2 regions of the Paucibacter soli genome follow, and region 1 is predicted to be linked to the other one. Evidence: riboswitches for the same ligand, from Rfam matches in the RefSeq annotation. Region 1 holds a riboswitch; the other holds the start of a gene.
The links. A riboswitch is a leader RNA that binds a small molecule or an ion and turns the genes downstream of it on or off. The one in region 1 is predicted to bind S-adenosylhomocysteine.

Region 1 (3,404 bases):
CGTGACCGCCTTCTGGCATTCGGTGCGCCATGCCAAACCGCTGGCGATCGGCCTGAACTGCGCGCTCGGTGCGACCCTGATGCGGCCCTATATCGAGGAGCTGGCCAAGGCGGCGGGCGCCACTGCGATCAGCTGCTATCCGAACGCCGGCCTGCCCAATCCGATGAGCGATACCGGCTTCGACGAGACTCCCGAGGTCACCGGCAGCCTGATGGCCGATTTCGCCAGGAGCGGCTTTCTGAACATCGCCGGTGGCTGCTGCGGCACCACGCCGGCGCATATCGCGGCGATCGCCAAGAACGTCTCGGCCTACCAGCCGCGCGCCTGCGGCGCCAAGTTTTTCAGCGGGCTGATGGCCGAGGCCTGATCCGATCCATCAAGCCACCTTCAGCAGCTTGTCCATGTTGACGAACAGCCTGAGTTCGTGCGGAGCCAGGCTGGCGGCAATGGCCTGGCTGGCCAGGCGGGTATCGCGCGGCACCGGATCGCTCAGCGGCGCGCCGCTCTTGCCCAACAGGGAGGCGACCACGGGTTCGGTGGCGCTGTGGCCGCGTTTCACCACGATGCCCAGCTCGCCATTGGCCAGGCGCACCAGCGAGCCGGGCGGATAGAGCCCCACCACCTTGACCAGGGTGGAGCCGGCGGCATCGGGCTGCTGCAACTCGTCCAGGAACACCGCGCGCGCCGCGGCCGCGCCCGACATGGCCTTGCGCGAGCGTCGCGGGCTGAGCCGGGCGCCAAAGATGTCGATGCGGCGCAGCAGGCGGGCGAGTTGCTCGGCCGGCGCACGCCCGGCCAGCGGGCCGGGGCCGGCGTCGTGGTGCAGGCGCACGGCGCCCAGCCAGAGTTCGTCGCTCACGCCCAGGCCGCGCAGCAACTCGGCGCTGCGATCCCCATGGCCAAGCAGATCGTCGCGCTGGCGGTTGTTGAGCTTGTCCTCCTGGGCCGCAAAGCGATCCTGGATGGCGGTGATGCTGATGTTCATCGTCAGGGCGGCATGGGTCAGCGCGCCTTGCTCGACCTGATCCAGGCCCAGTTGCCGGCCCAGCAAATCAGCCAGGCACAGGCTCAGCATGGCGTGACGCGAGCTGTAGTCCTGGTGGCCCTGGCTGGCGTCGAAAACCAAGAGGGTCAGCACCGCATCGGGATGCTGCTGCAGCCGCGCCAATGCGGCGTCATGCAGGATCTGCAGGCGCTGCAGAAAATCCTCGCGCCGCGGATCGCGCAGCAGGCTGCGCGCATGCAGCTGCAGATCGGCCCAGGCGGCGGTCTCGCTCAGGTCGGCGGCGCGCGGCCCGCGGTCGGGGCGGAATTCGGCCTCGGCCTTGACGATGTCCTTGAGCGCCGCGCCCTGCAGCATCATGGTGTCCATCTTGTGCGCCAGGGCGCGCTGATACTCCTTGGTCTCATGCGCCAAGGCATAGGCGCCGCGCTCAATCAGCGCATGCACCAGCGGCGTGTTGGGCAGCACCTGGCCGGCGGCGAACAGCAGCTTGCCCTCGGCGTCGCGCACGGCAAAGGTCAGCACCTGGCCGACGCGCAGGGCTTTGGGTGGTAGGTGTATCAGGTCCAAGATGTGGCGTTCAGCAGCCCCCGGCGATGGCAAGGGCACAGCTGATTTTCGGTTGTCGCGAGCATAAGCTTGAGCCGCCCCGTCCGGCCAGGGTGGCTTCCCTGGGCTTCAGCGTAAAATCTCCCACGGTTCGAGGAGCGTTGCGACGGCTTGCCCACCCAGGCGCCGCCAGGCTCGGACCGGAGCCCGGCGCACCCGCCGGCTCAGCAACGACGCTCACCGAACCATGATTTTTTGTGGCCGCGGTGAGTTCGCGGCCTTCTCCATCGAGGCCGCCATGACCGAATCCACCCGCCAGTCCGCCCCCGCACCGATGAAGCTCTCGGGCCTGGAGCCGGTGCAGATTGGCGCCGGCACCCTGTTCGTCAACATCGGCGAGCGCACCAATGTCACCGGCTCCAAGGCCTTTGCGCGCCTGATCCTGAACGGCCAGTTCGAGGAAGCGCTGGCGGTGGCGCGCCAGCAGGTCGAGAACGGCGCCCAGGTGATCGACATCAATATGGACGAGGCCATGCTGGACAGCAAGGCCGCGATGGTGCGCTTCCTGAACCTGATCGCGTCCGAGCCCGAGATCGCGCGTGTGCCCATCATGATCGACTCGTCCAAGTGGGAGGTGATCGAGGCCGGGCTCAAGTGCATCCAGGGCAAGGGCATCGTCAACTCGATCTCGCTCAAGGAGGGCGAGGCCGAGTTCAAGCGCCAGGCCAAGCTGGTGCGCCGCTACGGCGCCGCGGCGGTGGTGATGGCCTTTGACGAGAAGGGCCAGGCCGACACCTTCGCGCGCAAGACCGAGATCTGCGCGCGCGCTTACCGCATCCTGGTGGACGAGGTGGGCTTCGACCCCGAGGACATCATCTTCGACCCGAATATCTTCGCCATCGCCACCGGCATCGAGGAGCACGACAACTACGCGGTGGACTTCATCAACGCCACGCGCTGGATCAAAGAGAACCTGCCGGGCGCCAAGGTCAGCGGCGGGGTCTCGAACGTAAGCTTTTCCTTCCGCGGCAACGAGCCGGTGCGCGAGGCCATCCACACCGTGTTCCTGTACCACGCGATCCAGGCGGGCATGGACATGGGCATCGTCAACGCCGGCATGATCGGCGTCTACGACGATCTCGAGCCGGTGCTGCGCGAGCGCGTCGAGGACGTGGTGCTGAACCGCCGTGCGGATTCCGGCGAACGCCTGATCGAGGTGGCCGAGAGCGCCAAGGGCGCGGCCAAGGACGATTCCGCGCGCCTGGCCTGGCGTGCCGGCACGGTGGAGGAGCGGCTCTCGCATGCGCTGGTGCATGGCATCACCGACTTCATCAACGAGGACACCGAGGAGGCCTACCAGGCCATCCTGGCCAAGGGCGGCCGGCCCCTGCATGTGATCGAGGGCCCGCTGATGGCGGGCATGAACATCGTCGGCGACCGCTTCGGCGCCGGCAAGATGTTCCTGCCCCAGGTGGTCAAGAGCGCGCGCGTGATGAAGAGCGCGGTGGCCCACCTGGTGCCCTATATCGAGGAAGAGAAGCGCCAGCTCGCCGCGGCCGGCGGCGACGTCAAGCCCAAGGGCAAGATCGTCATCGCTACGGTGAAGGGCGATGTGCACGACATCGGCAAGAACATTGTCACGGTGGTCCTGCAGTGCAACAACTTCGAGGTCGTGAACATGGGCGTGATGGTGCCCTGCCAGGACATCCTGGCCAAGGCCAAGGTCGAAGGGGCCGACATCATCGGCCTCTCGGGCCTGATCACGCCCAGCCTGGAGGAGATGCAGCATGTGGCGGCCGAGATGCAGCGCGACGACTATTTCCGCATGAAGAAGATCCCGCTCTTGATCGGC
Region 2 (3,404 bases), 360 kb from region 1:
AACCCGCGCTCCAGGCGCCATCGGCTCGACGGCCAGCTGCGCATGCTGGCGCCCTTCGACCCGGTGGTGTGGGACCGCCGCCGCTTCCAGCTGCTATGGGGCTGGGAATACAAGTTCGAGGCTTACACGCCCGCGCCCAAGCGCAAGATGGGCCATTACGCCCTGCCCCTGCTGTGGGGCGACGCGATGCTGGGCTGGGCCAATCTGCGCGTGGAAAAGGACGGCCGGCTCCAGCATGAGCTGGGCTTCGTGAACGGCGCCAGGCCCAAGGGCGCGGCCTTCAAGCTGGCGCTGGAGGAGGAGCTGCAGCGCGTTGGTGCCTTCCTCGGCCTGACCGAAGGCTAACGCGCCGCCAGCATGGCCTGCGCCAGCTCGGCAAAGCCCGCGCCACGCTCGGCGGCCGTGACATAGGCCGGCAGGCTGCGCAGCTGCGGCACAAAGCGCGCGATATTCGCCACCCCCACGCTGAGCGGGATGGACGCGAACATCTGCTCGTCGTTGCTGGAGTCGCCCACATAAAGCCAGTCGGCCGGCACGAAGGGCTGGCCCAGCAGTGCCTGCACGGCCCAGTCGGCCGCCGTGCGCTTGCTGTGCGCGCCTAGCCAGCCGTTGATGTGGATCGAGCTGACGGTGGCATGCAGGCCATGTGCACGCATCACGGCGCACACCGCCTCGATCTGCGTCGCGTCCAGATGCGCGAACTCGCTGTGGTCCACCGCGATGTCGGTCAGGCGGCCGGCACTGTCGCGGGCCAGCGTGGCGCCGGGCACGCGCGCCGGCAGCTCGGCGGCACAGTGCTGCAGGCGCGCGAAGTTGGCGGCGCGCGTGGCCTCGTCCTGGCAGAAAAAATCGCGGCGCAGCTGCCCGCCCTCATTGCGCAACATCACCGCACCGTTCTCGGCCACGATGGCGCGCACCGGCCAGGCCATCGCAAAGAGCTCGCTCCAGCCCGCCGGCCGGCCGGTGATGGCGATCACCGGCAGCCCGGCGGCGGCCAGATCGTGCAAGGCCTGCAAGGCCGCCGGCGCGATGGCGCCCTCGGCGGTGAGGGTGTCGTCGATGTCGGTGAGCAGGCCGCGCAGGCGGCGCAGGGCCGCGGGCGGGCAGGCGGATAGAGGCAGCATGGGCGCCGATTGTGCCCATTCCACCGGTCTATTCGCGTGAACAGCGGGCGCGATGCGTTTAGAATCCAGGGCTTCCGAGGAGCGTTGCAACCTCTTTCTCGCTTAGAGGCCAGGCTCGGAGACTCAACTGCAACCGCGCTCACCCGCTGACGTCCTGCGTGGGTGATCGTTGTCTTTTCAGAAGACCTTCCCTCGCGGCGCCAGCGGCTTCAACCTCACCTTGAAGGAGCCCGCTGATGACTGCTGCCACCAACACCGAATACAAGATTGCCGACCTGTCGCTGGCCGACTGGGGTCGCAAGGAATTGAACATCGCCGAGAGCGAGATGCCCGCGCTGATGGCGATCCGCCGCGAGTACGCCGCCACGCAACCGCTCAAGGGCGCGCGCATCACAGGCTCGCTGCACATGACGATACAGACCGGCGTGCTGGTCGAGACCCTGCAGGCCCTGGGCGCCGAAGTGCGCTGGGCCTCGTGCAATATCTTCTCCACGCAAGACCATGCCGCCGCCGCCCTGGTGGCGCGCGGCACGCCGGTGTTCGCCTACAAGGGCGAGACCCTGGAAGACTACTGGGACTACACGCACCGCATCTTTGACTTCGGCGCGGCCGGCACACCGGGCGAAGGTCCGAACATGATCCTGGACGACGGCGGCGACGCGACGCTGCTGATGCACCTGGGCCAGAAGGCTGAGAAGGACCTCGCCGTGCTGGCCAACCCGGGCAGCGAGGAAGAGCGCATCCTGTTCGCCGCCATCAAGGCCAAGATCGCCCAGGACCCGAGCTGGTACACGCGCAAGAGCGCCGAGATCATCGGCGTGACCGAGGAGACCACCACTGGCGTGCATCGCCTGAAGGAAATGTCGGCCAAGGGCACGCTGCTGTTCCGCGCCATCAACGTCAACGACTCGGTCACCAAGAGCAAGTTCGACAACCTCTACGGCTGCCGCGAATCGCTGGTGGACGGCATCAAGCGCGCCACCGATGTGATGATCGCCGGCAAGATCGCGGTGATCGCCGGCTATGGCGACGTGGGCAAGGGCTCGGCGCAGGCGATGCGCGCACTCTCGGCGCAAGTCTGGGTCACCGAGATCGACCCGATCTGCGCCCTGCAGGCCGCGATGGAAGGCTTCCGCGTCGTGACCATGGAATACGCCGCAGACAAGGCCGACATCTTCGTCACCACCACCGGCAACAAGGGCGTGATCCGCCACGAGCATATGGCGGCGATGAAGCACAACGCCATCGTCTGCAATATCGGCCACTTCGACAACGAGATCGACATTGCTTCGATCGAGAAGTACGAGTGGGAAGAGATCAAGCCGCAGGTGGATCACGTCATTTTCCCGGACGGCAAGCGCATCATCCTCTTGGCCAAGGGCCGCCTGGTGAACCTGGGCTGCGGTACCGGCCACCCGAGCTATGTGATGTCGTCCTCCTTCGCCAACCAGACGATCGCGCAGATCGAGCTGTTCGCGCACAAGGACGCCTACGACATCGGCAAGGTCTATGTGCTGCCCAAGCACCTGGACGAGAAGGTCGCGCGCCTGCAGCTGACCACGCTGAACGCCCAGCTGAGTGAGCTGACGGAAGAGCAGGCCGCGTACATCGGTGTGCCCAAGCAAGGCCCGTACAAGCCCGATACCTATCGCTACTAAGCGGCCATGCGTGCCGATCAGCTACTCGTCGCCAAGGGCCTGGCACCCACGCGCTCTGCCGCACAGCGGCTGATCAGCGCGGCCGCGGCCGAGTGGCACTCGGCCAAGGGCTGGTCGGCGATTCGCAAGGCGGGCGAGGAGTTGTCGGAGTTCGCCGAGCTGCGCATCAGCGATGACGCTGAGCTGCGCTATGTCTCGCGCGGCGGGCTCAAGCTGGAGGGCGCACTGGCGCACACCGGCCTGAGCGTTGCCGGGCTGACGGTGCTGGACATGGGTCAGAGCACCGGCGGCTTCAGCGACTGCCTGCTCAAGGCCGGCGCCACGCGCGTGGTGGGTGTGGACGTGGGCCATGGCCAGCTGCATGCCGCGCTGGCGGCCGACCCGCGCATCTGCGCGCTGGAAGGCCTGCATGTGCGCGAGCTGGCGGGCTCGGCCCTGCGCGAGCAGGCCCCGGCCGAGGGCTTTGCGCTCATCGTCGGCGACCTGAGTTTTATCTCCATGCTGGGCGCCCTGCCCCAGCTGGCCGCGTGGTTGAGGCCAGAGGGTCAGGTCTTGCTGCTGATCAAGCCGCAGTTCGAGCTGGGCCCCAAGGCCCTGGCGCGCGGCGGCCTGGTGAAGGACG

Region 2: linked by a shared signal. The riboswitch ahead of ahcY (adenosylhomocysteinase) and the one ahead of metH (methionine synthase) in region 1 are both predicted to bind S-adenosylhomocysteine.

Annotation. Positions count from the first base shown of each region.
Region 1 is NZ_JBBHJW010000001.1:830,644-834,047, reverse strand. It holds gene WG898_RS03925 (homocysteine S-methyltransferase family protein) at 1-367, shown strand, start outside; gene WG898_RS03920 (HD-GYP domain-containing protein) at 377-1,573, opposite strand; S-adenosyl-L-homocysteine riboswitch at 1,700-1,798, shown strand; gene metH (methionine synthase) at 1,851-3,404, shown strand, end outside.
Region 2 is NZ_JBBHJW010000001.1:472,466-475,869, forward strand. It holds gene WG898_RS02150 (DNA glycosylase AlkZ-like family protein) at 1-345, shown strand, start outside; gene WG898_RS02155 (HAD-IIB family hydrolase) at 342-1,124, opposite strand; S-adenosyl-L-homocysteine riboswitch at 1,197-1,272, shown strand; gene ahcY (adenosylhomocysteinase) at 1,361-2,782, shown strand; gene WG898_RS02165 (TlyA family RNA methyltransferase) at 2,789-3,404, shown strand, end outside.